Regions from separate parts of the Halobacillus sp. B23F22_1 genome, predicted to be linked through region 2. Evidence: riboswitches for the same ligand, from Rfam matches in the RefSeq annotation. Region 2 holds a riboswitch; each other region holds the start of a gene.
What was found. A riboswitch is a leader RNA that binds a small molecule or an ion and turns the genes downstream of it on or off. The one in region 2 is predicted to bind S-adenosylmethionine.
Positions count from the first base shown of each region.

Region 1: another riboswitch for S-adenosylmethionine. It lies ahead of ACGTNH_RS16745 (bifunctional homocysteine S-methyltransferase/methylenetetrahydrofolate reductase); the one in region 2 lies ahead of metK (methionine adenosyltransferase).
Region 3: another riboswitch for S-adenosylmethionine. It lies ahead of ACGTNH_RS17195 (assimilatory sulfite reductase (NADPH) flavoprotein subunit); the one in region 2 lies ahead of metK (methionine adenosyltransferase).

Region 1 is NZ_JBIEKE010000003.1:317,262-328,076, forward strand. It holds gene ACGTNH_RS16725 (CBASS cGAMP-activated phospholipase) at 1-119, opposite strand, end outside; gene ACGTNH_RS16730 (universal stress protein) at 276-710, shown strand; gene ACGTNH_RS16735 (aspartate aminotransferase family protein) at 895-2,211, opposite strand; gene ACGTNH_RS16740 (YjiH family protein) at 2,257-3,633, opposite strand; SAM riboswitch class I at 4,061-4,168, shown strand; gene ACGTNH_RS16745 (bifunctional homocysteine S-methyltransferase/methylenetetrahydrofolate reductase) at 4,257-6,137, shown strand; gene metH (methionine synthase) at 6,100-9,555, shown strand; gene ACGTNH_RS16755 (NAD(P)-binding protein) at 9,671-10,282, shown strand; gene ACGTNH_RS16760 (uroporphyrinogen-III synthase) at 10,319-10,815, opposite strand, start outside.
Region 2 is NZ_JBIEKE010000001.1:1,506,331-1,517,145, forward strand. It holds gene ACGTNH_RS07635 (o-succinylbenzoate--CoA ligase) at 1-889, shown strand, start outside; gene menC (o-succinylbenzoate synthase) at 876-1,979, shown strand; gene ACGTNH_RS07645 (hypothetical protein) at 2,002-2,754, shown strand; gene ACGTNH_RS07650 (hydrolase) at 2,812-3,153, shown strand; gene ACGTNH_RS07655 (DUF6612 family protein) at 3,222-3,416, opposite strand; gene ACGTNH_RS07660 (DUF6612 family protein) at 3,575-3,769, opposite strand; gene ytkD (RNA deprotection pyrophosphohydrolase) at 4,133-4,612, shown strand; gene pckA (phosphoenolpyruvate carboxykinase (ATP)) at 4,671-6,263, opposite strand; SAM riboswitch class I at 6,830-6,949, shown strand; gene metK (methionine adenosyltransferase) at 7,141-8,340, shown strand; gene ACGTNH_RS07680 (gamma carbonic anhydrase) at 8,378-8,893, opposite strand; gene ACGTNH_RS07685 (alpha/beta hydrolase) at 8,958-9,728, shown strand; gene tbcS (tetraprenyl-beta-curcumene synthase) at 9,743-10,815, shown strand, end outside.
Region 3 is NZ_JBIEKE010000003.1:425,337-436,151, forward strand. It holds gene ACGTNH_RS17160 (DUF459 domain-containing protein) at 1-35, opposite strand, end outside; gene ACGTNH_RS17165 (spore germination protein) at 252-1,745, shown strand; gene ACGTNH_RS17170 (Ger(x)C family spore germination protein) at 1,749-2,951, shown strand; gene ACGTNH_RS17175 (hypothetical protein) at 2,938-3,111, shown strand; gene ACGTNH_RS17180 (GerAB/ArcD/ProY family transporter) at 3,108-4,205, shown strand; gene ACGTNH_RS17185 (hypothetical protein) at 4,144-4,626, opposite strand; gene cysI (assimilatory sulfite reductase (NADPH) hemoprotein subunit) at 4,743-6,455, opposite strand; gene ACGTNH_RS17195 (assimilatory sulfite reductase (NADPH) flavoprotein subunit) at 6,475-8,304, opposite strand; SAM riboswitch class I at 8,461-8,578, opposite strand; gene ACGTNH_RS17200 (phospholipase) at 8,944-9,246, shown strand; gene ACGTNH_RS17205 (STAS domain-containing protein) at 10,030-10,815, opposite strand, start outside.

The DNA of each region.
Region 1 (10,815 bases), on a different contig from region 2:
CCTGCTACTAAATCGAATGATTCTCCTATTGGTCTTTTTGTATCCTTCTCAATTGCTTTTAATATAGTTACAGGAAGAATGCCGCGAATCCCTCCGCCATCAATACATAATATTTTCACGGGCGCCACCTAAATTTATCATTTACTTTCAGTGTAACCATGATCAGCTTCCTTCATTCGGCAAGAATGAAAGCGAAGGGCAGAAATATTGTTTCCTGTATGGTAAAATGGAAGTAGGAAAAGATTAATATTATAACTCCAAGGAAGGTGGTTATAATGAAAGAACGAATTTTAGTAGCGTACGATGGTTCTGAACTTAGTAAGAAAGCTATACAAGAAGCACTTACTAAAGAACAGTTCAATAGTGAAGCAGAAGTTCATGTAGTTTCAGTTATTAAACCGACCGGCCCGTTTACAAATGCAAAAATGTCTGAAAGTATCGGAACAGAACTAGCCGAACAGTTGAAGTCAGATTTAGAAGCAATTAAAGAAGAGTTTAAAACTATTCACCACCCGATTGTCACTGAAGCTTTAGTTGGAAAAAGCGAAAGCAACCCCGGGATAAAAATTACTGATTATGCGAATCAACACGACATCGATTTAATTATAATTGGCAATCGCGGATTAGGTAATGTTAAGAAATTTTTCTTAGGAAGCGTCAGCAACAATGTGGTTCAGCATGCGAAATGTCCAGTTTTAGTTATTAAATAAGAAAAGAGCCTAAGTAAAGCGGACTGTGAGGGAGTTAAATTCCACACAGTCCGCTTTTTAAAGTTCTACTTTTTTTCAGTGGCCACAATGGTCTGGGCTCCTGAAGGCAAGAAAAAGCTTGTAGAAAAACAAGTAGTTTCTCTACAAGCTTAGCCTATCCTTTATATGAACAGACTCGTTTCAGTCAGTTATGAACTCCAACTTCTTTCTCATAAGCCGTTAAGGCTTCATCAAACATGCGAAGTCCTTCATCAATCTGCTCTTTTGTTACGGTTAATGGCGGAATCATGCGGATGATTTCCGTTTGATTCCCTCCAAAGTAAAATAGAACTCCATTTTCCAGAGCAGTATCTAACACCCTGAATAAACCTTCACTATTAGGTGAGCCTGTTTGAGGATCAATAATTTCGATTCCAATCATCAGCCCCACTGCACGGACACGTCCGATTACGGAATGCCTTGCTTTGATTTCATTAAGCTTTTCTGCTGCATACGACCCTACATTTCTCGTATTTTCGAGTAAATTTTCTTCTTCTATAACATCTAATACGGCATTAGCAGCTGAACAGGCAATGGGGTTGCCCCCAAATGTAGTAGCATGGCTTCCTAGCGGCCACTGCTTCATCAGCTCATTCGAAGCAACAGTCGCACTTAGCGGCATGCCGTTGGCAATTCCTTTGGCAATGGCCATAATGTCCGGAGTGACATCAAACGTTTGAGAGGCAAACCACTCACCTGTTCGACCGAATCCTGTCTGTACTTCATCGAAAATAAGTAATAAACCGTGTTGGTCACATAGTTCTCTTACTTTTTGAAGCCATGCTTTTGGAGGGACAATATATCCTCCTTCGCCAAGAACAGGTTCAACTAATACAGCCGCCACTTCATCTGGTGTCACTTGATGAGCAAATAACCGTTCGAAATCTTTCTCCAGTTGGTCAACTACATACCGTTCAGGGTCTAGTCCAGCCGGACAATCATCTGCTTGTGCATATGGAACTTGGTAAGATCCTGAAGGCTGAAGAAATTTTCGATACTTACTTTTGGAGCTTGTCACACTTAAAGCTCCCATAGACCTGCCGTGAAACCCACCGATAAATGAAACAATATAAGGCCGCTGAGTTACATGTTTCGCTAATTTTATGGCCCCTTCAATTGCCTCAGCCCCACTGTTTCCAAAAAAGAAACAATCTAGGTTACCAGGCATGACTTCAGCTAGACGATCAGCCAGCTTCAATATTGATTCATATATAATAACCCCAGAAGGCCCATGCCCAAGTTCGTCTGCTCCTTGTTTGATCGCTTCTACAACTTTCGGATGGCGATGCCCGACATTTGTAGTAGCAATGCCCGAAGTAAAATCTAAATATTTTTTCCCATCCACGCCAAAATAATAGCAGCCTTCTTCTTTAACGACCGGCAAATTCGGATGATCCTTTGCCATACTTGGTGCTAAACGATTTGACATGTTATCTACCAGGTGACTCCAATCGTTTCCCATAACCAAATCCTCCTACAACAATTTCTATTTATCGTAACATTAGATTTAAAAGAATAATAGATGAGCCATAAGTGCTGCTACCGGCAGTGTAACAATCGTACGCTGCAAGAAAATTACGAACAGTTCCAATAGGTTTAGCGGGATTTTAGATTTAATAAGTAAGATCCCGATCTCTGACATGTACACCAGTTGTGTAAGAGACATTACGCCGATAATGAATCGAGTAAGTTCAGATTCAATACCTGAACCAACGACAGCCGGAAGAAACATATCAGCAAAACCTACGATCATCGCCGGAGCAGCTTCAGCAGCTTCCGGGATTTGCAGTAACGTCAGTAAAGGAATAAATGGATAAGATAAAAACGTGAAAATTGGTGTAAATTCGGCAATTATTAAAGCTATCGTTCCGAGCGCCATAACGAGTGGAATTAAACCAAGCCATATATCAGCTACATTAAACACCCCACGGCTGATAACATCTTTTGCACTTTTCACTTGGTCTGCTTTTTTTACAGCCTGATCGACTCCCCAGCGAAAACTGGATACGCCAGCAGGTACAGCTTCATCAATTTGTTTTCCAACTGGTTCATAGTACGTGTGCTTCTTTCTTGAAAGCGGAGGAATACGTGGACAAATAACCGCAGCAACTACTCCGCAAACAGCTACTGTAAAATAAAACTGAACGAACATGTGATCAATACCAATGAACCGTGCGATCACTAAACTAAAGGCAATGGAAGCAATAGAAAAGTTAGTCGCTACTACAGCAGCTTCTCGCTTTGAATAGTAGCCTCCTTCATATTGTTGAGTGGTCAGCAATACGCCTACCGTTCCACTACCCATCCAAGAGGCCAGAGCGTCCACAGAAGAACGCCCCGGAAGTTTAAATAAAGGCTGCATTACCTTACGAACAACAGAGCCTATAAAATCCATAAGGCCAAACTCAAGAAGGAGCGGCATAAATAGACTGGCAAATAAGAACCAAACCATTAAGACAGGTATTAAATCAAAAAGAACAACTTGTCCTGTTAACTCAGAAGAAATGACTTCAGGTCCTATTCCCATAAGGGTCATCGTAGCAAAAACAGCCCCTAAAGCACGAAGTACAATCCAAAATACTCCAATATCAAACAAGCTCGATAAAAATTTATGATTTCTAATGCCGGGGTGACTGATAACTTTTATAACAAAAGCCCCCACTACAGACACCCAAAGCACAATGGTCATAAACAAAGGAATATATTCAGAAATCGCTCCTTGAAGGCCGTCTGCTAAAATTCCTAACCCGATGGTGACTGTGCCGTCAACTGAAACAGGGACGAGAAACAGCAATACCCCGATAATAGAAGGTATTAAAAACTTCATAAGCTGGCCTGCTGTGTACCCTGATGCTACTTGCATTTCCTTCTTCTCTATTTCCATAGTGTAATTCCCCCATCAATGAATGAATTTTGTATATATTATTGGTACATATGACTTATTTCGGGTTTGCGGTTTTTAATGATACATTTTAATGCATAAAAATTCAATAGAGGAAAGTAAATTAAATGAATTGTTTTTAAATTGGTTGAAAATGGCTTTACATCAGGCTTTTGAATAGTATATCAGAAATCCGCTTACATGTTTTAATATTGAGAAAATTCACTCCATTATAATTACAAATGTCAAACTATGTCGAAGTGAAAGTATGTATTTAGATCTAATAATTTGTTATATGCATACATCAATGTAATATTTTTCAAGTATAATAGAATAAAAATGAAAAATTACGAATATTCGCTTGATTACTAACATTATTTAGTGTAATGTAAGTCGCAACAATGTTTTATCCAGGAAAATTTCATATGCTTTCTTATCTCGAGAGGTGAAGGGACTGGCCCGATGAAGCCTCAGCAACCACTGTTCCACAGTATGGTGCTAACTCCAGCAAGTTATTAAAAAACTTGGAAGATAAGAAGAAGGATTAATTACGAATTAAAGTCTTCTTCTTATAAGAAGGCTTTTTTTATTTATCACGGTACTCGGTACCACTAAGGAGGAAATGTATGAATTTGAGAGATGCTCTTCAAACACAAACTCTTGTAGGAGATGGAGCTTTAGGAACCCTTCTCTATTCTTACGGCATTGATCAATGTTTTGAAGATTTAAACCGCAGCCACCCTGACGAGGTATTAAATGTTCATAAAGCCTACGTAGAAGCCGGTGCTGAGATCATTCAAACCAATACATACGGTGCGAATTACGTTAAACTCTCCCGTTACGGACTTGAAGATAAAGTTAAGGAAATTAATACAGCTGCCATCAAAATTGCGAAACAAGCTGCTGCTGAGAACAATTATGTCGTTGGTACAATCGGAGGAACTCGAGCAATTAGTAAGCAGGCGGTCTCGCTTGAAGAAATTAAACGCAGCTTTCGAGAACAGTTATACTGTATGTTATTTGAAGGTGTAGATGGTCTTTTACTCGAAACCTTTTACGACTTTGAAGAGCTCCAAACCGTTTTACAAATTGCGAGAAAAGAAACGAAGCTTCCTATTATTGCTCAAGTTTCTATGCATGAACCTGGCGTTCTTCAGGATGGAACTTCTCTAAACGAAGCCTTAACTACATTAGAAAATATTGGAGCAGATGTGGTTGGAATCAACTGCCGTCTCGGCCCCTATCATATGACCCAAGCATTAGAAGGCGTGCCTCTGCCAAAAAAAGCTGTTCTATCTGCTTACCCTAATGCCAGTTTACCTGCTTATCAGGATGGCCGGCTTGTTTATAAAACAGATGCAGATTATTTTAAAACGAGTGCACGCTCTCTTTATGAAGAAGGAGCACGTTTAATCGGAGGATGCTGCGGAACAACTCCTGAGCATATTGCTGCTATTGCAGAAGAAGTAAAAGGAAAAAAACCAATTCAGAATAAGGTGGTCTCACCTGCTAAAGCTGAGGTTGAAACACCTAGGGAAATTGAGGATACGAACCCACACCTCCATGAAATAGCAGCCGAGCGGTCATCAATAATTGTAGAACTTGATCCCCCGAAAAAATTGAATACGGATAAATATATGAGGGGAGCGCAAGCATTAAGAGACGCTGGTGTTGACTCTGTTACACTTGCTGATAACTCGCTCGCCTCACCAAGGATCAGCAATTCTGCCATTGCCTCCATTATTAAGCAGAAATATGATATCAACCCTCTTGTGCATATCGCATGTAGAGATCGTAACTTAATTGGACTTCAATCCCATTTGATGGGACTGCATACGCTGGGGATCACAGAGGTTTTAGCCATTACCGGGGACCCTACGAAAATTGGTGATTTCCCTGGAGCTACGTCTGTATATGATCTGTCATCATTTGATTTGATTCAATATATTAAACAATTAAATCAAGGCATTTCCTTTTCCGGAAAATCGCTTGGCATGAATACAAATTTTTCAGTTGCTGCTGCCTTCAATCCCAACGTCCGAAACCTCAACCGTGCCGTCGGACGCCTTGAGAAAAAAATTAAATACGGAGCTGACTACTTTATTAGCCAACCCGTTTACAGCGGGGAACAAATTAGAGAAGTTTACGAAGCAACAAAGCACATATCGGCACCCATTTACATCGGTATTATGCCGCTTACAAGTTCACGAAATGCTGAATTTCTGCATAATGAAGTACCTGGCATCACACTTTCTGATGAAATTAGAAAGCGTATGGAGAGTGTCAGCCATGACCCTGCTCTTGCGCAGGCAGAAGGAATTGCTATCGCTAAGTCACTAATTGATACAGCAGCCGAGCTGTTCAATGGTATCTATTTAATTACACCATTTCTACGCTATGAAATAACGGTAGAATTAACTAACTATATTAAAGAAGTGAATCAGCAGCGTTCAGAAAGGACGGTTTTAAATGGAAACAACACCATTTCATCAGCATCTATCAAATAGGATCTTAGTTTTAGACGGAGCCATGGGGACAATGCTCCAGGATGCCGACCTTTCCCCTGAAGATTTTGGCGGAGAATTATACGATGGATGTAATGAATATTTAAATATTACATCGCCTAAAGTTATTGAGTGGATCCACGATGAGTACCTTAAAGCTGGAGCGGATATTATTGAAACCAATACATTTGGTGCCACCGACTTGGTACTCGATGAATATGAACTGGGTCACTTAGCTGAAGAAATCAATATAAAAGCAGCACAACTCGCTAAAAAAGCAGCTGAAAAGCATTCAACTGAGGATCGACCTCGATTTGTAGCCGGTGCCATGGGGCCAACGACAAAAACCCTTTCGGTTACAGGCGGGACAACTTTTGAACATTTAACGAATGCTTACGAGGAACAGGCTCGCGGACTCTTAAAAGGCGGCGTTGACCTTCTTTTACTTGAAACTTCTCAGGATATGCTGAATGTGAAAGCAGCTTATCTGGGGATATCTAAAGCTTTTAAAAAATTTGGGAAGGAAATACCTCTTATGGTTTCTGGCACCATTGAGCCTATGGGAACTACACTTGCCGGCCAGACGATTGAAGCCTTTTACTTGTCCCTTGAACATATGAAACCTGCTGTAGTAGGACTAAACTGTGCAACCGGTCCGGAATTTATGAGAGACCATATTCGTTCTCTATCCGATTTGGCCACAACCTCTGTCAGCTGTTACCCTAATGCCGGGCTGCCTGATGAAGAAGGAAACTACCATGAAACACCAGAATCCCTTGCAGAAAAAATTGCCGGCTTCGCTGAGAAAGGGTGGCTGAACGTTGTCGGCGGCTGCTGCGGAACGACGCCTGATCACATAAGAGCACTGGTAGACGCTATAAAAGATTATGAACCTAGAGAAGCTCCCAAAAGTCACCCTCATGCCGTTTCAGGTATTGAACCTTTTATTTATGAGGATAAAAATGATCGTCCTATTTTAATTGGAGAGCGAACAAATGTAATTGGTTCGCGTAAGTTTAAACGTCTGATTGCGGAAGAAAAGTTTGAAGAAGCATCAGAAATCGCTCGTGCGCAAGTAAAAAAAGGTGCGCAAGTTATTGATATTTGTTTAGCTGATCCAGATCGTGATGAAGTACGGGATATGGAAGCCTTTATGAAACAAGTGATTAACAAGGTGAAAGTGCCGCTAATTATCGATTCCACCGATACGGATGTGATTGAAAAAGCCCTTACCTACTCACAAGGAAAAGTGATCATTAACTCGATTAACTTAGAAGACGGCGAAGATCGTTTTAAAGAGATTCTTCCGTTAGTTAAGCAGTATGGTGCCGCGGTTGTTGTAGGTACGATTGATGAAGTAGGTATGGCCGTTACAGCTGAGCGGAAACTTGAAATTGCCATTCGTTCCCGCGATATTTTAGTTGAAGAATACGGATTAAGTGAATCAGACATTATTTTTGATCCTCTCGTCTTCCCTGTCGGTACAGGAGATGAGCAATATATAGGCTCTGCCGAGGCAACGATCGAAGGAATCCGGTTAATTAAAGAACAACTGCCAAACTGTCAAACTGTTCTAGGCGTCAGCAACGTTTCATTCGGTCTTCCTCCCGTTGGACGAGAAGTGTTAAATGCCGTATACCTTTACCATTGTACAAAAGCCGGGCTCGACTATGCGATCGTTAATACTGAAAAGCTAGAGCGTTTCGGGTCTATTGCACAAGAAGAAATCGACCAGGCCAACGAGCTTCTATTTCAAACGACAGATGCTACGCTGGCGAAATTTACAGCTTTTTATCGTGGGAAGAAAAAAGAAGTTAAAGTGCCTACAGCTACGATGAGCTTGCCTGAAAGACTCGCTCATTACGTTGTGGAAGGAACAAAAGAAGGACTTGTCCCAGACCTGGACCTAGCTCTAGAAACGTATGAAACACCATTAAAAATCATTAACGGTCCCTTAATGGATGGTATGGCTGAAGTCGGACGATTATTTAATGATAACCAATTAATCGTAGCGGAGGTATTACAAAGTGCTGAAGTAATGAAGACTTCTGTCGCCTACCTTGAACCACACATGGAAAAAGATGATACGTCCAATAAAAAAGGGAAAATCCTTCTTGCTACTGTTAAAGGAGATGTCCATGATATCGGGAAGAACCTCGTCGATATCATTTTGAGCAACAATGGCTTTGAAGTCGTAGACCTGGGTATTAAAGTCACTTCTACCGAATTGATTGAACAAATAAAAAATGAAGGACCGGACTTTGTCGGTCTCTCAGGTCTGCTCGTCAAATCAGCCCAGCAAATGGTACTGACTGCTCAAGATTTAAAACAGCAGCAAATCGATATTCCGATTCTAGTTGGGGGGGCAGCACTTTCAAGAAAGTTCACAAATACTAAAATTGCTCCCCAATATGAAGGCACTGTATTTTATGCAAAAGATGCTATGGATGGACTTTCCCTATCAAACCGACTAAGCCAAAAAGAAGATCGTGAGCTTTTGATCCGCGAACAGCAGGAAAAACAAGAGCAGGCGATTGCTAGAGGTGCAGAGCAAGCAGCTAAACAGCCGGCCTCTACAGCCGTAGCAGAAAAACCTGTTTCCACCGTTTCTAAAACGGTACCTGTTTTTCAGCCTCACGATTTCAAACAGCACCTTTTGAAGAATTATTCCGTCGCTCACATCGAGCCTTACATTAATATGCAAATGTTAATTAGCCACCATTTAGGCTTAAAAGGTAAATTCTCTAAACTATTAGAGGAGAAAAACGAAAAGGCGTTGCACTTAAAAGAAGTGGTGGACGAATTGATTGAGAAAGCTCAAAAAGAAGGTACGATTCAACCTTCAGCTCTCTACCAATTCTTCCCGGCTCAATCTGATGGCGATGATGTGATTATCTATGATCCAAACGATCAGAAAACGATCATTGAACGATTTACGTTCCCGAGACAAAATCGTGCCCCGCATCTTTGCCTGGCAGATTATTTGCGTCCAGTGAGCAGTGGAGAAATGGATTACGTCGGTTTCTTCTCAGTAACGGCGGGAAAAGGAATCCGTAATCAAGCCGTTAAACTCAAAGAAGACGGGGAATACTTGAAGAGTCATGCCCTGCAGGCTCTCGCCCTGGAAACAGCTGAAGGATTAGCAGAGCATATTCACCAGCTGATGAGAGATAAATGGGGATTCCCAGATGCTACGGACTTTACAATGCAGGAGCGTTTTTCAGCAAAATACCAGGGTCAGCGGTACTCCTTTGGTTATCCTGCTTGTCCCGAATTAGAGGACCAGAGAAAATTATTTAAACTAATTAGACCAGAACAAATCGGCGTAGAACTAACGGAAGAATGCATGATGGAACCAGAAGCCTCCGTCACAGCCATTGTCTTCGCCCACCCAGAAGCACGTTACTTTAATGTGCATTAATACAAAACCGGTACCAGGTACACTATGATACAAAGTGTGTACCTGGTACCGATTTTACTTTTCTGTGTACCTGGTACCTTTTCTGGTACACTGAAAGAAAAAAGGATGATCTGAAGTGAGTGGGATCCCATTAATGGTTGATGTAGCGGGGCAACGTGTAACAGTTGTTGGCGGGGGAAAAATTGCGGAGCGAAGGATTTACAATTTGTTAAGCGGCGGTGCACTTATTAAGGTAATCAGTCCTGAAGTCACTTCCGGCCTGAGATCCCTTTCTGAAAACGAGCAAATTCACTGGAAGAAAAAGCGTTTCTCCCCCGATGATGTTAAAGATTCTTTTCTAATCATTGCCGCCACAAATGACTCCCTCGTTAATCAACAAGTGATAGAGGCAGCTCCTAAAAACGCACTGATGAATACAGTGGAACAGGCAGCAGATGGAAACGTTCAATTCCCGAGCCATTTTCAGCGCGGCAGGTTATCCATAAGTGTATCCACATGTGGCGCAAGCCCTATATTAGCCGCCCGAATAAAAAAAGACTTAGAAGAACAATACGACCAAAGCTATGAAAAGTATGTAAACTTTCTTTTTGAAGCCCGCGAGCAATTAAAACAGTCCTCCCTTTCCATGATTAAAAGAGGAAAAATACTCCGTCAACTCGTAGAGGAAGACTTTTTTGATCAACACAAGCAAAAAGACATGCTTCAGTATATACGATCCCAAAAATAAGCCCATCCCCCTTATAACTGGGAATGGGCTTTCATTCTATGCATGCTGTTGGTAGTAATGGCTTAAAGCGATAATCATTGCTCCCATTTTGGGCTTATCCGGCTCAAGCACCTGAGTTATCCCATAACTGCGAAGCTCATCTGCTGTGACACTTCCTACGGCAACAGCAGTCACCTCTTGATTAAAAGCAGTACTCAGCTTCTCACTTAACGTACAAAATAGATTTTGTACTTGCGTTTTGCTTGTGAAAACAACTGCATCTACCTTTTGTTCAATGATAAGTTGCTGTAATTGTTTTACTGTTTCTTGCTCGGGTTCGATGTAATGATAGGGCAGTGACTGATAGAGTTCAATAGGCAGGGTATTCAATTTATTTAGAATCGCCGGTTCATTCTTATTGTATTGCTGAAGAAAAAACGAGCTGCCTTCTAGATTAACCTGGTCGAGTTCTTGCACTAATTCATTCATTGTTCCATCGTCAGAGACAATACTCGGCTCCAGGCCTTTTTCCTTTAACCACTTCACCGTTTTAC
Region 2 (10,815 bases):
CTTGTTTCACGTAGGCGGTTTTTCTCTAATAATGAAAAATGTTATATACGGCATGCCCATCGTATTATTGGAGAAATTTGATGCTGAGGTCGTCAATGAGAAGATTATTCATCACCAGGTTACTTTAGTATCTGTCGTAACAGTAATGCTCCAAAGGCTTCTAAAAAATAGGAAACAAGCATATCCCATTACGTTTAGAGGGGCGTTACTTGGTGGAGGTCCTGTGCCTGAACCATTATTAAAAGAAGCCTATAAAGCTAATATTCCGGTTTTTCAAACGTATGGAATGACAGAAACGAGCTCTCAAATTTCCACCTTGCGACCAGGTGACGCTTTTGAGAAGTTGGGATCTGCTGGAAAGGCACTTACGCCTGCTAGCTTAAGCATACGAGATGACGGGAAACCTTGTGCTCCTAATGAAGTAGGTGAAATCCATGTGAAAGGTCCAATGGTTTCAGGTGGTTATTATCGTCATCACTACCAAGACAATGAATATTTAGCTACAGGTGACTTAGGTTATTTGGACGAAGAGGGGTTTTTGTTTGTTATTGATCGAGTCAAAGATATGCTGATTTCCGGTGGTGAAAATGTTTATCCCGCTGAGATTGAGAGTGTACTTTTAGAGGTTGATGGGGTGCAAGAAGCAGCTGTAACGGGAATTGAACATTCAGAGTGGGGGGAAGTTCCTGTTGCTTTTATAGTAGCCATTGACGATCATCCGGTAACGGAAGAAAAAATCCAGAGATATTGTAAGCAACGATTAGCTGGATTTAAAGTACCGGTTTCTATACATTTCATAGGAGAAATTCCTAGAAATGCCTCTAACAAAATAGTAAGAAGAAAATTGCACTCACTAATAGAAAAGGGAGAGAACCGTGAACATAAGTAAAATTAATTTAAATGAAATCACCATCCCTTTAAAAACTCCTTTTCAAACAAATAGTGGAAAGTTATCAGAGCGTTCGGTCATTATAATTTCGATTGAGGATACGAATGGAATGATAGGGTATGGAGAAGTTACTGCGTTTTCCCTCCCTTTTTATACCTCTGAAACCATTCAAACAGCTTGGCACGTTCTTAAAGATATTGTTATTCCTTCTCTTAACTTTGAGGAGATGCCCCATCCGAGTGACTTTTCTGAAGGTGTTTCTTTTATTAAAGGTAATCAAATGGCTAAGGCAGGAATAGAGGCAGCTTTATGGGATTTACATGCAAAGCAGTTGAATATAAGCCTTTCTAAGTTAATTGGAGGGGTTCGGAAGAATGTAAAAGCAGGAGCAGTACTAAGTTTAACTAGTCAATTGTCAACAGATGTTCCCCTATTGCTGGAATCAGGATATGAGCGTTTTAAGTTGAAGGTGGAAAAGGGTAAAGAAGAAGAAATCATTTCCCATGTTAGAGAGCGATATCCAGATTTACCCCTAATGATTGACGCGAATGGTATGTACAATGCAGAGGATATCCCAGGTTTAAAGCGCTTAGACCAATATAACTTAGAAATGATTGAGCAGCCATTTAGAACTGGGGATTTTTATTTGCATCAACAGCTGCAGCATCAAGTCACAACCCCGATTTGTTTAGATGAATCAATCCAAAGCTTTCAAGATGCTGTACAAGCCATTGCTATGGATTGCTGTCGCACAATAAATATAAAAATAAGCCGTGTAGGCGGATTAACGGAAGCTATTCATATACATGATTTATGTAAGAAACATCAAATTCCCGTGTGGTGTGGAGGCATGGTGGAGACAGGCATTTCTAAAGCTCATAATATTGCGTTAGCTTCCCTTAGCAATTTTACAATACCCGGAGATTTATCTCACTCTACGCGTTATTTGGAAGAGGATATTATTCAACCTTACATTAAAGTAAAAGAAGGCAGCATAGAAGTGCCTGAAGCCTCGGGTATAGGTTACGAAGTTGACAAGGCTGCTTTGGCTAGATTAACTAATAAATATTGGCATTTTCATGTGAATTAATCGAATAATAGGAGGCGGCATTTTGGGAACATTACTATATAGTGAAGAACAATTTCTTCATAAGCACTTTAGATATTATCTAGAGGTGGAAGACGAAGGGTATGAAACAATTAAAGGCGAACGTCTAAAGATAAAATCCGGTATCCAGCAGACCATTGATTACATCCACGCTTATATGAAATCAGAATTTCTGCTTACTTCAGCTTCCGTTCTTTCAAAAAGGTATGGTTATTACATTGCTACTGTTCCTATAGCAATGATGACTCTTTTTAATAAATGTCCTAACATGAAATTCGATAATATAAATCTTGTACTTACGAATAACGAGCAAAAATGGTTTCCTAAACTGGAGCTTATTTCCAAAGAAGTAACTGAACCCGGTAAAATTGATCGGGATAAATGGTTGCAAAAGGAGGTAACGAACCTTTTCACGCATCACGTACGTCCCTTATTTTTGCACATCAACCAGTTAACTCGACTTTCAATGGACGTAATGTGGGAAAACATAGCGATATATATGTTTCGTTTTTATGAACGAGAATTAGACCAATGGTATGGTCCTAAGACGGTAAGAAAACTTAAAAAAGATTTTTATTATATTGTGGAGCAGCTTCCAGGAGAGGCTTTTGGGGAAAAAACAAATCCTTTCACTTATTTTGTAAAGCAGCCTTTGCTTGAAACAGGAGCACGACAACGAAAGTGCTGTTGTCTCTCTTATAAGCTTTATAAAGACAGTAATTATTGTAAAGTTTGTCCGCATTTACACCATAAGTAATTTTACGTTATAAAAGTCTCACTTTTGCTAAACCTAGAGTAAAGGAGGCTTATGATAATGAATAAAAGACCTTATTATGTGAATATTGGGACCCGGGAGATTTCGATTAATCATGATGCTAATAATGATGATTTTATTATTCATGCGGATGAAGAGGACTTGTTATTATTAAGAGAAGTATTTGATGAAATGTACAATTCTGACACCAGGTCTTTTTTTAGAGCTCATGTTCCTTTTGACCCCTATCATAGAGATCAGTCTAATGATGAATTTGATGAGGGAATGAAGTCTGCCTTTAGGATGATCTATGATCTCGGCGATGAAAAAACGAAGCAGCATATTTCATCGATGGGTGTGTTAGAGGATTTAAATAATAATGAAACGCCGCTTCAAGATTGAAGCGGCGTAGATTGTTATTAAGGGTTGTTTCTGGCGTCTGGTAAATCTTCAGCTTTTTCGATGATTTCTTATGGAACTTCAATTTCATTTACTTCATTAAAATTGCTATAACTTCCATTCTTTGTTTGATGGATAGAGGTTTCTTCACCTTCCATATTCACGATAAAGCTCATCTTCGCTTCCAATTGTTTCGGATAGTAACTTTCTTTATCTATTTCAAAAGTGTAATTTACTTGTTTAACTGTTATTCCTTCAAAGCATATTCCGGCATAATACCTTCCGGGAGCATTTCATTGACAGATTCCTCATTTAAAGCCTGAATGTTTTCCCCTTCTGAGCTAAAAGGAAGGAATTTTCTTCCAAGTTGAATTCATCTACTTCGAGGATTTCTAGTTGGTTTACAGGGGGCTGTTCTTCTGTACTAATCTGATCCATTAACGAGTTCTTCTGGAGCTTTATACCAGCTTTCTTCGCCAGGAACAGTCATATACATGCTGTCTTCCGTATAATACTCTTCCATGGATTGGCACATGAATTCATTGGTTTGATAAAAATTAACAGGATCCATTTGCATATCGGAATTCATAGTAGTCTGTAAAGGGATTCCATTTGGTATTCCTTCTTCAGCATCCTTAGATTATATGTTCATCTTTTGACTCATTTCCATGTCCATAGAGAAGCTGTCTAACTCTTCAGAAGCTGCAGCTCGAATACTTCTTTATCTTTCTCTCCTTCTGCACTTGAACAAGCAGAATCAAAAAAGAGAAGGCTGAATACAGCCAATGTAAATATATTATTTCTCATCAGGAGCCTCTTTTAATGTTGGTTGAATCTATACGATTAACTAACAGAAGGTTTCAATTAAGTGAAGATTTGTGTAACACAAGTGTAATATTCACTATTGTTTTTAATCTGCAGAGCTTATGATACGATTTAATGCAGAAGTACATAACTAGATATTAAAGGCAGATGAGCTAACGTGAAAACTTTTTATGATTATTACAGAAATCAAGTGAAACTCTCTTTTGAGGATCACCCATTCTCAACTGCACCAAAGCATGTTTGGGTTATTTGCCGATTCAAGAACCAGTGGCTTCTTACAAAGCATAAAGATAGAGGTTTGGAATTTCCTGGCGGCAAAGTCGAAAAAGGAGAAGGAGCTAAAGATGCAGCTGTGCGTGAAGTGAAAGAAGAAACGGGGGCAGAGGTAGAGAACCTCCACTATATCGGCCAGTATTATGTAGCAGGTAAAGGCGGCACCATTGTAAAAAATGTATACTACGCGAGCATTTCTGAACTTATTGAGCGGCCTCATTATTATGAAACAGAGGGTCCTGTATTGCTTGCTCATATACCTGAAAGTATAAAAAGTAATGCTCTTTACAGCTTCATGATGAAGGATGAAGTCTTAACAGAGTGTTTAAAAGTCATTAAAAATAAACATATGGACGCTCATTAAAAAACCGTGCATCCCATGCACGGTTTTTTCTATATATTAAGGAAATGAGGAAAAATAATTATTCTTTGCCGTAATTCGGTCCTGCATTCGCAATTTCAGTACTTGCATGTTTAAACTTCTTGAAATTCTCATGGAATTGATTGGCAAGTTCATGAGCTTTTTCATCGTATGCTTGAGAATCCTCCCACGTTTTCCTAGGAATTAATACATCATCAGGAACTCCTGGACAATGAACTGGAATGTTTAAGCCAAATACAGGATCGGTATACGTGTCCGCGGAATTTAATTCTCCTTCGAGTGCCGCGTGAATCATTGCTCGTGTGTAGGTGAGTTTCATTCTCTGACCTTCTCCATAAGGCCCACCTGTCCATCCTGTATTTACTAAATAGACGTCTGAATTAAACTGGTCTATTTTTTCTCCGAGCATTTCTGCATAAACAGAAGGAGCTAATGGAAGAAATGGAGAGCCGAAACAAGCGGAGAACGTTGCCTGGGGGGAAGTTACCCCTCGTTCGGTTCCTGCCAATTTGCTGGTATAGCCGCTAAGAAAGTGATACATCGCTTGTTCTTTCGTTAACTTACTTATAGGGGGGAGCACGCCAGTTGCGTCAGCCGTAAGGAAAACAATCGCATTTGGATGACCCGCCACACTTGGAACAATAGTGTTCTTAATATGGTGAAGCGGGTAGGCAGCTCTCGTATTTTCAGTTAACGTTGTGTTGTCATAATCAGGCTGCTGTGTTCCTTCTTGTAAAATAACATTTTCCAATACAGCGCCAAAATGAATAGCATCAAAGATTTGAGGTTCTTTCTCATAAGAAAGGTTGATGCATTTTGCATAACAGCCGCCTTCTATATTAGAAATTCCATAATTCGACCAGGCATGTTCATCATCTCCAATTAGTTTACGATCGGGGTCTGCCGATAAAGTTGTTTTTCCCGTTCCTGAGAGCCCGAAGAAAAGAGCGACATCTCCTTCTTTACCAACATTAGCTGAACAATGCATTGAGAGCACGTTTTGTTTAGGTAAGACATAGTTCATAACTGAAAAAATAGATTTTTTGATTTCCCCGGCATATTCCGTTCCTCCGATTAGCACGACTCGGTGTTTAAAGGAAATCATAATGAAAGCTTCTGAGTTTGTACCATCTACTTCGGGATCAGCTTTAAAAGTTGGTGCAGAGATGACAGTAAATTCAGCATCATGGTGATTTAAATCGTTTTGGTCAGGACGAATAAACATTTGGTGAGCAAATAAGTTATGCCAGGCGAACTCATTAATCACTCGTAAAGGTAGGCGGTATCTTTCGTCTGCACCGGCAAAACCGTTAAATACAAAAAGTTCATCACGTTTTTTTAAATAGTCCAACACCTTATGATAAAGCTTTATAAAAGTGAGTTCGTCAATGGACTGATTGACTTTTCCCCAATTTACATTCTTAGTAGATTCTTCATCCTTAACAATAAATTTATCGTGTGGAGAACGACCAGTATATTCACCTGTAGTTGCTTGAACCGCTCCACTATTAGTCAGGGTGCCTTCTTTACGTGAAAGGATTTTTTCTACTAGTTGTGGGACTGATAATTGGTGATGAACATTTGATTCATTTAATAGTTGAGATAAATCAGACATCTGATTAATTGCGCTCATATGTGTCTACCCGCCTTTACTTTAAAGATTTGGTGCTACTTTGAGATAAAGTATAACACATTCAATTTATTAGTCCATACTATTGAATGAAATTGCTTTCTTTTTATTTTATTAATCATTGAGCTATATTGTTATTGATGGAAAGTAATCGGCATTGTGAAAATCGTTTAGGAGACAAAACTGTTGATTGACTTATCAGAGCAAAAGGAATTTAAGGTATTGGATCAGTTTTTCGTACTGCTCTGAAATTGTTTCAAAATCTTGAGGGCATGTTTGAGGTTGAATCTTATTACAGGGATAGTATCACTAAAAAAATTCAAATAGTAGCACCAATAAGGAAGCCTTGTAGAGGCTATTAAACAATAAACGGCTCTAACTTTATGGATAGGTCTTATAATGTCTATTCCCGGACTAGGTAATAAAAGAAACTTATTTTATCGAGATGGTTATAATCGTTATAAAATGATTAAAGACACGTGGCAAAAACGGCTCCTGTTCCCTTTCATAATGGGAAAACTAATTGACATGGTTGCGGGATTTCGATACTATTAGTCCGAACGGATACTCTCTTATCCAGAGTGGTGGAGGGACAGGCCCAATGAAGCCCGGCAACCCGTCAGACATCTGACATGGTGCCAACCTGCAGCAAGATCCCTATTTTTCCAGGAGATCTTGGACGATAAGAGCGAAAGGAATAAGTACCTTTCCTCTTTTAGAAGGAAGGGTTTTTCTTTATGTACACAATATACATCCTTTCATATAATAATTTATTTAACTATAAAAAAACGAGAAGTTTTCCTTTAAGTTAAACTTCTATAAACATACTGGAAAGAGTTCCGTCCAAACTTTGTATTTACAGAAGGAGGAGTTTTAAAGAATGCCTGCTAATCGCCGGTTATTCACATCAGAATCAGTAACAGAGGGGCATCCTGATAAAATCTGTGATCAAATTTCTGATGCGATATTAGATGAAATTTTAAAAAACGACCCTAATGCAAGGGTGGCATGCGAAACTACAGTAACAACAGGACTCGTCTTAGTTTCAGGGGAAATTAGTACAAATACGTACGTGGATATTCCCGCTATCGTTCGAAGAACAATAAAAGAAATCGGTTATACGAGAGCCAAGTATGGTTTTGATGCCGATACTTGTGCCGTACTAACGGCTATAGATGAACAGTCACCAGACATTGCTGGTGGTGTGGATGTAGCATTGGAATCAAGGGAAGGTCAGATGAGTGAAGATGAAATAGAAGCTATAGGGGCAGGAGACCAAGGCTTAATGTTTGGTTTTGCGAATAACGAAACGGAAGAATTAATGCCTCTTCCTATTTCTTTAGCACACAAAATTGCAAAACGCCTATCCGACGTAAGAAATGATGGTACTTTAAGTTATTTACGCCCTGATGGTAAAACACAAGTTACTATCGAATATGATGAAAAGGATCAGCCTGTAAGAGTCGATACAATAGTGATTTCAACTCAGCACGCTGAAGAAATCACCTTAGAGCAAATTCAGCACGATTTAAAGAAACATGTTATTAATCCTGTGGTTCCTAGTCAGCTGATTGACGAACAAACAAAGTATTTCATTAATCCCACTGGACGATTTGTAATTGGTGGACCTCAAGGAGATGCAGGATTAACAGGACGAAAGATTATTGTGGACACTTACGGCGGATATGCTCGCCACGGCGGAGGAGCTTTTAGTGGGAAAGATGCAACTAAGGTAGACCGTTCAGCAGCCTACGCTGCTCGTTACGTAGCGAAAAACATAGTTGCTGCGAAATTAGCTCAATCCTGTGAAGTACAGCTTGCTTACGCTATTGGAGTAGCTCAGCCTGTATCTATTTCAATCAACACATTCGGCACTGGTAAAGTACCTGAAGAGATGCTTGTTTCAGCTGTACGAGAATTGTTTGACTTACGACCGGCAGGCATTATTAAGATGCTTGATCTTAGACGTCCCATTTATCGTCAAACCGCAGCTTATGGTCATTTTGGCCGGACAGATATTGAGTTTCCATGGGAACAAACAAATAAAGCTGAGTTATTAAAAGAAAAGCTGAATAAATAATAAAATGGGCGCCGTTTAATGATCGGCGCCCATTTTATTAGGAAGACTGCATGCCTTTGTAAACCTGGCCTTTATCTACATAACTAGCTCTTATCCGGTTCAGTTCTTGGTAATCTTCTTCAGTTAAATCACGTACAACTTTTGCTGGTCTTCCCAAAGCCAAGGTGCGTGGAGGGATAACTTTTCCAGGTGGTACGAGACTTCCGGCTCCAATAAAAGCCTGTTCACCAATTTCTGCACCATCCAAAATTATCGACCCCATTCCAATGAGTGCTTTCTCTTTAATATGGGCAGAATGTAAAGTAACCTGATGTCCTACCGTTACCCCATCTTCTATTTTTAGTGGGATATCAGGGCTTTGGTGAAGCATACTTAAGTCTTGGATATTTACTTTATTTCCAATATAAACTGGAGCTACATCTCCCCTGATGACTGTTTTAAACCAAACACTACATAAGGATCCAATCGTAACATCCCCTGTAATCACTGCGTCGTCAGCAATAAAGGCGCTATCGTCTATCATCGGCCTCTTTCCTTTATATTCGTAAATCATAGCGAACCCCCTTATAATTATGATAAATTCAGTATAACAAATAGAGGATAGGGAGAACGATGGAATGACAGGTGAAAAAAGAGCTACGATTATAATAGTGCATGGAGCCTTTGAACACGCAGGCCGTTATGTCCATTTAGTAAAAAAGCTGGAACAAGATGGCTTTGAAGTTAAGATAAATGATCTTCCAGGCCAAGGTATGTCAGAGGGCAAGAAAGGACATATTCGATCCTTTAATGATTACATAAAAAAAGTGAGCGAGTGGGTCGAAGAAGCGGACAAAGATTTACCTGTCTTTTTGTTAGGGCATAGTATGGGGGGGCTTATTGTAACAAGAACACTTCAACAATTAAAAATAACTGTAGACGGCGTTATATTATCCTCTCCAGCTTTTAGTATAAAAAATGGAGCGAGCAAACCCATGGAAGTTTTATCGAGAGGATTAAATATCGTGTGGCCTGCCTTTAAGGTATCATCTTCTTTAGCGCCAGAGACGGTTACAACCAATCAAGAAATGATCGCAAGTGATCAAAGTGATCCATTAATCATTGATAAAGTGTCCGTAAGATGGTACATCGAATTTCAACGCTCGATAAAAAAAGCTTTTAAAGAGGTAAAATATTTTCCTGATATCCCATTACTTATTATGCAGGCAGGAGATGACTTGATTGTAGACCGCCGACGAACATATCAATGGTTCAATTTAGTGTGTACTTCCGAAAAATTTTATAAAGAGTGGCCTGGCTACTATCATGAAATATTTAATGAAGTGAAGTGGCAGCAACCATATCTTTATTTGTATAATTTTATACAACAGCAACTGATCAAGCAGTAAAAGGAGAGGTTAATGTGGGTGAGAAAGTTCCTACACGTGCATTCCCATTAATGGTTCGCGTTTATAAGCAAGTTTTTCCTTATGTTCACAAACAATTGAGTCACTGGAGAAAAAAAGCCGAAGCCATACCAAACCAAGAATTAAAAGACCAGGCAGTAGCCAGCATTAAATTAAAAACGTTTCATTGTGAGGGGGGCGGGATTTATTCTCTGCTTGCTAAAGAAAATTGGAGGGAGGCTGTGCAGTTTATTGTAGCATATCAAACCATCAGTGATTACTTAGATAATCTGTGCGACCGGAGTACCTCAATGGATCCTCAGGATTTCCGTATGCTGCACCATTCTATGACTGATGCTCTTAATCCATCTAATGAACTTAAAGACTACTATTATTACAGAGAGGATAAGGACGATGGAGGTTATTTACATTCCTTAGTGCTGACGTGTCAAAAAGTTTTAAGAAATGTGCAGGACTATCCAAAGGTGAACGCCTATACTACTCAGTTAGGCGGTTTATATAATGACTTGCAAGTAAATAAACATGTACGGGTAGAAGAGAGAATCCCAAGGCTTAAAAGCTGGTATGAACATTATCGGAAAGAATGTCCGCATCTAGAATGGTATGAATTCTCTGCCTGTACGGGATCCACATTGGGGATATTTTGTTTAGTCTCGTACACACTTAGTGGTGATATGACGGAACAATTAGCTGAGAAAGTCACAAGCAGTTACTTTCCTTATATGCAGGGTCTCCACATCTTGCTTGATTATTATATCGATCAAGAAGAAGATGAGAAAGAAGGAGATCTAAACTTTTGCGCGTACTATGAACATGAAGAATTAATGAAAGAGCGATTCGTTTATTTCGTCGAACAAACCAACCGCTCAATTAAAGACTTACCACACCCTTCATTTCACGAAATGATCCATGAGGGGCTGGTAGGTTTATATTTAGCCGATCATAAAGTGAAAACGTTAAACCAGGCAAAGGGGTTTGTGAAATCACTCCTGCGAGCTAGTGGAAGGAAAGCCACTTTCTTTTACTTCAATACTAAAATGTATAATAAACTAAGAGCCATCCATTCATA
Region 3 (10,815 bases), on a different contig from region 2:
ATAAAGGTCGCTGTATATACTAATGTTTTTTTCATGATAGTTCCTCCTGAGACATTAACTTACCCCTTTCTCGCGAGTACTAAACGACTTTCACATAATACTGCTCAAGCAACTGCTACTCTCATCCAATAAACTGCATTAACAGGCGAACCAGCTTTTTCAAATTAGTTCATAGTTTCCCTCCTACCCATAAACGTATAAATCTCTCCATATAGGAAAGGATGGTTAAAAAAGTAGCGAGGAGCTTAATTATGTGGCGGAAAAAATCGAAGAACGTCTCCCCTACTACCAAAATTGATACGACTTTGACAATCAAAGAAGACGTCGGGAAAAATATTGAGCAAATTAAGCAGTGTCTTGGAGAGCCGTTCGACTTAGTTTATAAAGTATATGAATTTAAACACAGTGCTTTTGCTTTGTGCTATATTGATGGCCTTATTAGTACAGAAGATATCGAGAGAACCGTCATTCCTTCCTTGATGAATTGGTTTAAAGAGAATGATTCTTCAAAAGAAAGCGTCATAAAAGATTTTTCACAGCACATTCAAGTCCCGAAAAAATTGAATACCACTTCTGATTTTACTGTCCTGCTCACTGCATTACTACGCGGAAGTACGGTTCTTTTTATAAAAAAGGGCACTGAAGCTTTTTTAATATCAGATCAACATTGGGAAACAAGATCTATTGAAGAACCAAGCTCTCAAACGATGGTTCGAGGACCGAGAGAAGGATTTGTCGAGGCACTTGCCGTTAATTCCACGCTGATCCGCAGACGAATTACAAATCCTCGTTTGCGATTTAAATCATTCATAGTAGGTGAAATAACGCAAACGATGGTTATGGTCATTTATATAGAAGGACTGGTGAACGAGTCCGCCCTAAATGTGGCGTGCAGCCGTATTACGGATGCTAAAACTAACGAAATATTTGAAAGCGGAATGCTGGAAGAGCTGATTGAGGATAAAGGCTATTCTCCCTTTCCCACTTTAATTGATACGGAAAGGCCGGATGTTGTGAGCGCTGCGCTTACAGAAGGTAAATTAGCAATCATGATGGAAGGCAGCCCGTTTGCTTTAATCGGTCCGGCTACCTTTATTTCTTACTTCCAAACAGCTGAAGATTATTACAATCGTTTTGATCTATCTACTTTCCTGCGTGTGATTCGTTTTATCGCGTTTTGGATTGCCTTTGCTTTACCTGCTACATATGTAGCTCTGACGACTTTTCACCAGGAATTAATTCCCACAGACTTGTTAATTAGTTTAGCGGCTCAGCGGGAAGGCCTCCCTTTTCCAGCTCTCGTCGAAGCTTTAATTATGGAAACTGTCTTTGAAATTTTACGAGAGGCGGGCATACGAATGCCCCGTCCGATCGGTCCCGCCGTTTCTATTGTAGGAGCCATCGTTATTGGAGAAGCTGCGGTATCTGCCGGGCTCGTCTCTCCTGCCATTGTTATCGTGGTATCTCTAACAGCAATTTCCAGCTTTGCGAATCCTTATTACTCCATCGCCGGAACGGGACGAATTATGCGGTTTGTACTTATGGTCTTTGCAGCTACAGCGGGGATTTTTGGCATACTGATCTTCACTTTAATCTTATGTGTACACCTTGTTTCATTGAAGTCACTCGGACAGCCTTATATGGCACCTTTTGCTCCTTTTTCATTGAAGAAACAGAAGGATACCGTATTGCGGTTTCCGTTGTGGTGGACCAAACGCAAAAAAAGATGGAAGCAGGAGGCTTAACCTATGAAGAGCTTTTATGCCTTATTTATGTTTGCCTTAATCTTAATAGGAGGGTGCAGCGGCAAACAGGAACTGAACGAACTGCTTATACTAACTGGAATAGGCATCGATCAAGGAGAGGAGCAAAATGTAAAAGTTACATTCCAGGCAACTAACCCTCAAGCTCAAGCAGGCGGTGAAGCAGGTGGCGGAGGTGCCAGCCAGGCCACCTCCTATACTTTTGAAAGTGAAGGTGAAGATGTTGTAGCAGCTGTATTTAATGCAAATGACTTACTTCCCAGAAAATTATTTTTCCCCCATATTTCTTCGCTCGTTGTAGGAGAGGACTTCGCAAGAGAAAATGGATTGGCTGGAATTAGCGATTTTCTCTCGCGGCATTATGAAATTAGAGACAGCTACATGCTTTTTATCGCTAAGGAAACGACAGCCTCTGATATTTTAAATACGTTTCCTCCTTTAGATAATTCATCAGTTCAAAACATCAAAAGACTGGTGGAGATCCCAGGAAGTACGGTTAGTTTAAAAGATGGAATTGAATTAGAGGACTTCATAAGATGGAGGTACGGAGATGATCGTGACGCTGTTATCACGGGCGTTGAAAGAGTCACTAAAGAAACAGATTCTACAAATACGGAATCGTTAAATGAAATTGAGGGAAATAAGAATGCTTTACGTTTAACTGGATTAGCTTTATTTGATGAAGATTATTTAGTAGATTGGCTCTCCTATAAAGATTCGGTGGCCTGGGCAATGATCAAGGGAGAATCAGAAACAGTTAAAAACTACACTGTTCCCTGCAGTGACAGTAAAGGTACAATCGGCTTTCTTTTAAAAGAAATGGATGTTAAAGCAAAACCCAAAATCGAAGAAGACCAGCTGACTTACACGCTTCAAATGAAGGGGCACTTTAACCTTCAGGGTATGACTTGCAACATCGATCTATCAACGGATCAAGGTGTAACAGAGCTTCAGGACATTGTAAATACAAACTTAGAAGATGATTTACAAACCTCTGTGGAGAATGCACAAGATTTCAACCTCGACTATTTCGGCATTAAAAATGATTTATTTAAAAACCAGCCGAAACAATGGGAAAAGGCCAAAGATGACTGGGAGGACCTATATGCTCAGATGGAAACCACCACAAACGTCGATCTCTATTTAGAATCTCCTGGGGCAAGGGTGGATAATAATGAGGAAAAGTAAACGAACGCTTAGAGAAAAAGCCGTTATTTTTATCGTTTGGTTATTTTCTGCTGGCTATGCAATCGGGTATTTATATGACCTCCCTATTTTCCCTGTCACTTCCTGGTTAAAAGCAATCTATGAGCCTGTTTACTACGGTTTATTCGGAGGTCCATCATGAATACTCAATTATCAAGCTACCAATTTATAGCCATCGTTATTAATTTTCTCATATTCAGTTCCATTTTAATGGCGCCGGCTATTACTGTCGTTGCGGCGAATCAGGATGGATGGGTATCTATGCTGCTTGCGTTAGGGATAGGTTTAATATTGATGGTCCTCTATTTGTATATGTTTAAAAAGTATAAGTACCCATCACTCTTTGAACTAATGGATCACATAGCAGGAAAGTGGATAGGTTCCGTGGTGAATTTACTTATCATTTTTTACGCTCTGCATCTCGCAGCGATGGTGTTACGAAACTTAAGTAACTTTATGGTATCAAGCGTGGTCCCTTACTCCCACCCCTGGATTTATCAAATTCTCACTCTCGTTGTCGTCGCTTATACTGTGAGCCTAGGGGTCAAAATTATTTTTCTATTAAATGAATTGCTATTTCCCTTTGTTGCATTATTTACTGTTGGGTCTCTCCTTCTTATCCTTAGGGAATTCAGCATTTTTGAACTCAAGCCATTTTTTCATACGCCTCCGTTAGATGTTTTTCACGGAGCCTACGTCATACTCGGCTTCCCCTTTATTGAAATTTTATTACTATCAGCATTTTTTCAATTTGTTGAAAAGAAGGAAAAGCTGAGGCTTGTCTTTTTATCTGGAATTGCGATAGGGGGAATGACATTAGCCGTAACCGTCTTCCTAATTATCGGAGATGAAGGGGCTTATTTAGTGGCACGGGAAACCTATCCTACGTTTTCTGTACTGAGAGATATCGAATTTTTCACCGTGTTTGAGAGAATAGAATTCTTACTCGCTGTTGCCTGGCTTCTTGGTTTGTTTGTTAAAATTACGGCCTGTTTTCTTGTCGGGATGTTAGGATTAAAACACCTTTCAAAATCTACTACATATAAAGTATATATAATCCCTATTGGAATACTTGTATGGGCCTTGAGCAATCACCTTCACAAAACCGTGATGGACTTCACTGGTTTTGTAACCACAAGCTGGACCTTTTACTGGTTTTCACTCTATTGTCTCATTATACTAATGTTAACAATTGGAACTGTGAGAAAAAAACATAAACTGCCCATCTCTCCATAAAGCAGCTGCTCTTATGAAGCTTCAGCTTGTGGAGAATCCCCTGTTTTCCGCAATCTTTTTTTCTTGCCGCCAGGAGTGGAATGGACCTCGCTCCTTGGAATTTCTTTAAGACAGAAAAAGACTGTCCTCCACCTAGCTCATCCTTGCTAGATGGAGAACACTCTTTTTCATTTCCTAGCAGACAGTTTTGAGGGGCTATTTTACTTCCTTGAACGGTAGGGCGCATGGCAGGAACAAGAACGGCTTTATATCTTTGCATATTAACTAGTGCCACGTCGTCATCCACTAAACTAAACACATCAAGATCTATGTTTTTTCCCTTCACCCGTTGCAAAAGCAAGATTAAGCTTTTACAAATTAAATCATCTCCTGAATTTCTCGATCCTGACTCTCCATAAGTAGATAAAATTAAGTATGACATCAGCTCCCCCTTTTTCCCTAAATGAACATTGCTCTCATTATATGCAGCAAATAAACCGTTATGAATCCACTTTAACGTTAAAAAGCCTCAGGTATGTACATACCTGAGGCTGCTATCTAGCTGTGAAATTCCACTCCTGAATGAACAGCATTAACGTAACCAGCTCTTATAACATAATCACCGAAGTGCTCATTCTCTGTTCGTTCTTTAGCATAATTATGAAGGATAGGATTCAGTTCCTGCAAAATTTCTTCTTCTCCAATGTTTTCCCGATACAATTTGTTGAGTCGATCCCCTCTAAATCCTGCTCCTAAATACATATTATATTTACCAGGTGCCTTGCCTATAAAGCCTATTTCACCTAAGGCAGGACGAGAGCAGCCATTCGGACACCCGGACATGCGTATGACAATTTCTTCGTCGCGAAGTCCGGCTTCATCGAGGATATTTTCCACCTTATCAATTAAAGTAGGTAGATATCGTTCTGCCTCAGCCATAGCTAATCCACACGTTGGAAAAGCAACACACGCCATAGAATTTCTCCTTAATGCAGAGTTGTGCTTCCCATCGATTAATCCATAATGACTGACGAGTTCTTCTATTTGATCCTTATCTTCTTCAGCAACATTTGAGATAATCAAGTTCTGGTTTGGTGTAAGTCTGAAATCTCCTTTGTGTACTTTTGCAGTTTCTCGTAAGCCCGTCATTAGAGGATACTCGTCAGAGTCTTTAACGCGTCCATTTTGAATGAACAGCGTGAGATGCCACTTGTTATCCCCTTTCACCCATCCGTAACGGTCTCCGTTATGATCAAATGTGTACGGTCGCTCCTCTTCAATTTCCCATCCTAGACGTGCATTGAGTTCGTCTCTCATCCAGTCTAGTCCTTTGCGGTCGACCGTATATTTAAAGCGGGCATTCTTCCTCTCTGAACGGTTTCCGTAATCGCGCTGAATGGTAAGAATTTTCTCTGCCACATCTAAGGATTGCTCTGGTTTACAAAAACCAACCACTCGCGACAGCTGAGGATATGTATTTGTATCCCCGTGCGTCATACCCATACCGCCGCCAACAGCGATGTTGAAACCTTGCAGTTTGCCATCCTCTAAAATTGCAATAAAACCAAGATCCTGAGAGAAGATGTCTACATCATTAGAGGGTGGAACAGCAACGCCAATCTTAAACTTTCTCGGTAAATAAAGCGGGCCGTAAATCGTTTCCGTTTCTTCTTCTCGACTGTCGAGTACTTTTTCCTCATCTAACCAAATTTCATGGTAGGCTCTCGTTTTTGGAAGTAAATGATCACTAATTTGCCTGGACCAGTCGTACACTTCGGCATGAATGTCGGATTGGTACGGATTGGCATTACACATTACATTTCGGTTTACATCCCCACAGGCAGCAATGGTATCCATTAAAGAACTATTCATCGCCTGAATGGTCTTTTTCATATTCCATTTTAAAATTCCGTGCAGCTGGAATGTCTGCCTTGTCGTTAATTTAAGTGTGCCATTTCCGTGTGTATTCGCAAGGTCATCCATCGTTAACCATTGCTCAGGTGTGGCCACCCCGCCTGCTAAGCGTACACGGATCATAAACTGATAATTCGGCTCCAATTTCTGCTGTTTTCGTTCATTTCGTACATCCCGATCGTCCTGCATATAACTTCCATGAAACTTTAAAAGTTTAGTCTGCTCATCTGGAATACCAGCGCTGAGCCGTTCTGCAAAGCTTTCTACAAGTGACCCTCTTAAGTAATCACTCTCCTCTTTTATTTTTTCCATTTCGCTAGGTGGACCGTGCTGTTCAGGAAATCTATTGTTCGTCATGCTTTTTTCCCCTTTCCTCTTAATACACATCACGTTGATAACGTTTGGCTTTACGCATATCAGCCAAGTATTGGTCAGCTTGTTCATCAGACATTTGGCCTTCTTGTTTCAGAATTGTCAGCAGAGTATCTTGAACGTCTTTTGCCATATACTGCTCATCCCCACATACATAGACATGTGCTCCGTTCTGCAGCCATTCATATAATTCTTTGCTGTGTTCAAGCATGCGGTGCTGCACGTATACTTTTTCCTCCGTATCTCTAGAAAAAGCAACATCCATTTTCGTCAGTATGCCTTCCTTTAACCATTGCTGCCATTCCGTTTGATAGAGGAAATCACTAACAAAATGCTGATCGCCAAAGAAAAGCCATGATTCCCCGTCCGCTTCCGTCTCTTCCCTCTCTTCTAGAAAAGCACGATACGGTGCCACCCCTGTACCGGCTCCAATCATCACAATAGGGGTTTCTGGATTTTCAGGAAGCTTAAAATTTTGATTTCGTTGTATAAAGACCGGCAGAGTATCTCCTGGTTCGGATCGCTCTGCACATTGCACGGAGCAAACTCCCGTACGCGGACGTCCATGAGCATCGTATCTCACAGCCCCAATCGTTAAATGAACTTCCTCTGGATTGGCCTCGGAACTGCTTGCGATGGAATAAAGACGGACAGGAATTTTACGAAGAATCGTGATAAAATCATGAACCGACCCCTCCCACGGAGCAAAATCTTGCACAAGATCAATTAGATCGCGTCCTTCTATATAGCCTTTTAAATCTTGGGAATTCTCTGGATTTATAAGCTCCTTTAGAGTTTCATTAGAAGAAAGAGATGCAGCTTTTTCTAACAAAGGCTTTGTTAAGCTCGTAATCTCAAAATGTGTCGTGAGGGCTTCACGGACAGAACGAATTTCTCCTTGCTTATTGATCGTCACTGTTTCTTCTGGATTCCATCCCATCGCCTGGATCAATTGCTCAACAAGCACGGGATCATTTTGTGGAAAGATGCCTAAGCTGTCTCCTGGTTTATACTGTAAACCTGAACCCTCAAGATCAAGCTCAAGGTGACGTGTTTCTTTGTTGGAGCCGCGGCCATTAAGATTAATATTTTCCAAAATTTCCGCATGGAACGGATTTGTTCTCGAGTAGACAGCGGGCGTATCTGCTAATGCATCAGCTGGCACCTCTTCCGCTACCGAACCACCGGATCCCTGCCCTGAATCAAGTTCTGCTACGGCCGCTTGAAACCACTCTTCAGCCGGCTCTTCAAAGTCTAAATCGCAATCGACTCGGGCAGCTAATCGTTCAGCACCTAATTCTTCCAGACGGTGATCAAATTCCTTACCTGTTTGACAGAAAAACTCATACGAGCTGTCTCCTAGTGAAAGGACAGAGAATCGCACACCTTCTAGCTTCGGTGCTCTTTTACTATGGAGGAAATCATATAAAGATAGTGCGTTATCAGGAGGATCTCCATCTCCATGAGTACTCGTCAATATCAATAAATCTTCTACCTTCTTCAATGCTTTCGGCTTAAAATCGTCCATCGAAGATACGGTCACGTTAAAATTTTTCTGTTCTAGCTTTTGTGAAAAGTCTTCAGCAAGCGACTGACAGTTTCCCGTATGAGAACCATACAAAATCGTTATTTCTCTTGTTTGACTTGCCACTGCTGCATCATTCGTTTCAGATGCTTGCGGAAAATCTTGCACAGCTGCATCTGTACCACTTAGCGGTACAGCCAAATATCCACTCAACCAAATTCTTTGATTTTCCGTTAAGGTAGGAAGCAGCCGATTCAATTGATCTGCTTGCTCCTGATTAAAAGGACTGTTCTTTTCCTTTAACTGCAACATTTCCACCTCACTCCATTTCGCATTGTAATCATAGCTGTTTACTCGGATTTAAATATAAAAAAATGTTTAAACGACTTCCTCCTCTTAAACATTAGCAAAAAACCCCCGCTTCTTAAAAGATAAGAAGAGAGGGTTTGATTGTAATCACCATTCTTCTTATCTTTCAGACGCTTCTTGCCTCTGCTGGAATTGGCACAGTATCTATTATATTCAACATAGACCCGTTGCCGAGGTTTCAAAGGGCCAGTCCCTCCACCTCTCAAAATAAGAAAACTCATATGCAATTAATGTAAAGTCATGAATGATAAATATGTTATGCTGAAATCGATGAATTGTCAATAGATTCCGAATAAATGACATAAATTCATTTTTAATTTTCAGTAGTCCTTTTTTAGAAAGCAGGCTCAATTCATAACCGTACTTCTCTTCTGACCATACCCAGAGGAAAAAATCAGTGTCAATTACAGATTTCTTTTCTCCATCCTTATTCTCAGCATTCAGTCTCAGAACATCTCGGTGCAGAATACTCGTTATCTTTCTCCTCTATAGTTATTACACTAAGCAAAACTATTTCAATGCCATATGATATAAAAGAGGGGTTAAAACCTCATGCAACTATGGAAAGAAGAGGATAACATGCACAATTATGCTAACCACAGAAGACGTTCCCCGTTTTGCCTCTTTCCGGGCTACAACTGGTGTGGGCCTGGGTGCAGCGGACCTGGAAGACCGATAAATGCAGTCGATGCGGCCTGCAAGTCCCATGACAAATGTTATTTAACTTATCGAGATTATTGTTTATGCGATCAAGCATTTATTAGACGATTAGAAGAATTACAAAATCCTTATACGAGAGAAGGCAGGCATGCTCGTAAGATGCTGCATTACATGAGGATACAGCGAATATTTACGTGTGGCTTTAGAAAACCTCGGTTTTAATAAGTATCCTGGAAGCCAGGCTCCTCCGCTTGTAGAAAAACCTAAGTTTTTCTATAAGCTTTTTTCTCGCCTTCAGGAGCCCAGACCATCGAGACCGCTGAAAAACTAAAGGTCGATGAAAGATAGAATTAAAAAAGCGTCCAGGCCAGTGCATCGCGGGAACAGCGCGAGCCGAAGATCCACTTGGTCAAGTGATCTTCTTGACCAAGTCAGCTGAGGCCGTGCCCGTGACAAGCTTCTCCCGAAAATCGATTCGTGAGGCTCTTTAAGATTAGACAGGACTTTTTCAGTGACCTCATACCACCCTTTAGCGGACGAATCCCCTAATCTCTATCAAGGCAGCAAAATTTTCGTGTCATATTTTCTTACATAACACTATAAAAGGTGTATTTAAAATGCTACATTAAAATTAATCAAAGTTCACTGGGAGGGATAACCATTAGAAAAACAAAAAATGTTAACCTGTTGACTTTTTTAGTTCTTGTTCTCAAGGTATCACTTTCTAAGAACTTTTAACGGAAAGTACGAATTAAAAACAAGCTGCATTAAGCATAAATAATCCGAACGATTGTGTGTAATCTGTTCGGATTATTTATGTAAAATAGATTTAAAACATTGATCCCTCAAATTTCTTCTCTTTCCTCCAGAATCTTTAACTCGCGCTGCTGCCCCAGGAGGCTTCACTTTTTTGTCTAAGCTATGATCCATTTATACTTCTCTGAGCCGGATACTTTACTTATTGCCCGACCTCTTTTCATTTTATTCGATCTATACCTTCAACTCTCAATTTTTCCCGTGTACAAAGTATTCATTTAATGCTTGTTGCAGCGTTCCTAAGGTTTTCGTTTTTTTGTTAAAAGTGATTCCTGATTTCGTCATCTCACTTACAATTTCCTTTCTTATACCTGTAATTACAGTTTCACACCCCATCATGGATGTGCCGTCAATAATTTTCATTAACTCTACAATAATTTCGCTTTCCATTTTTGCAATCCCGGATAAATCCATAATCAACGTTTGAATCCTTAAATCTGCAACCTCTGCCAGCACCTTCTCATTAATAATCCCTGCTCGAAATGAATCTATAGAACCAATTAAAGGCAATATACAAATTAATGGGGTTATAGGGATAATAGGCACCGATAAATTCTCTACCAATTCTCTTTGAGACTTAATTAATGAATCTTTATATGTAGAGTAACTTAAGAAGAAAGTATTTAAGAATTCATCTACTCGATTATTAATTTCTTGCTCCAATTGAAAAAATTCTTCCATTTTGACTTTATTTATTCGTTCATAATACCTTTCAATAAAGTTCCAAAATGTTCTTCGAATGGCCTGTACCCACTCCAGTTTAAATGATAATGCTATGGAATGCGTAGCCCACGCAATCCCCTCTTGCTTCGCAAACTTTTTAAGTTCTTCATCTTTTCCATCTATAATGTAAACAACGAGTTGATTCGCATTAGTTACGAGATCGATATTACCGATTTGCAGAATTTCTTCTATTTTATCTTTTACGTTTACTGCTTCTGATAATAATGTTATTTCAAATAAGTGTTTATTTTC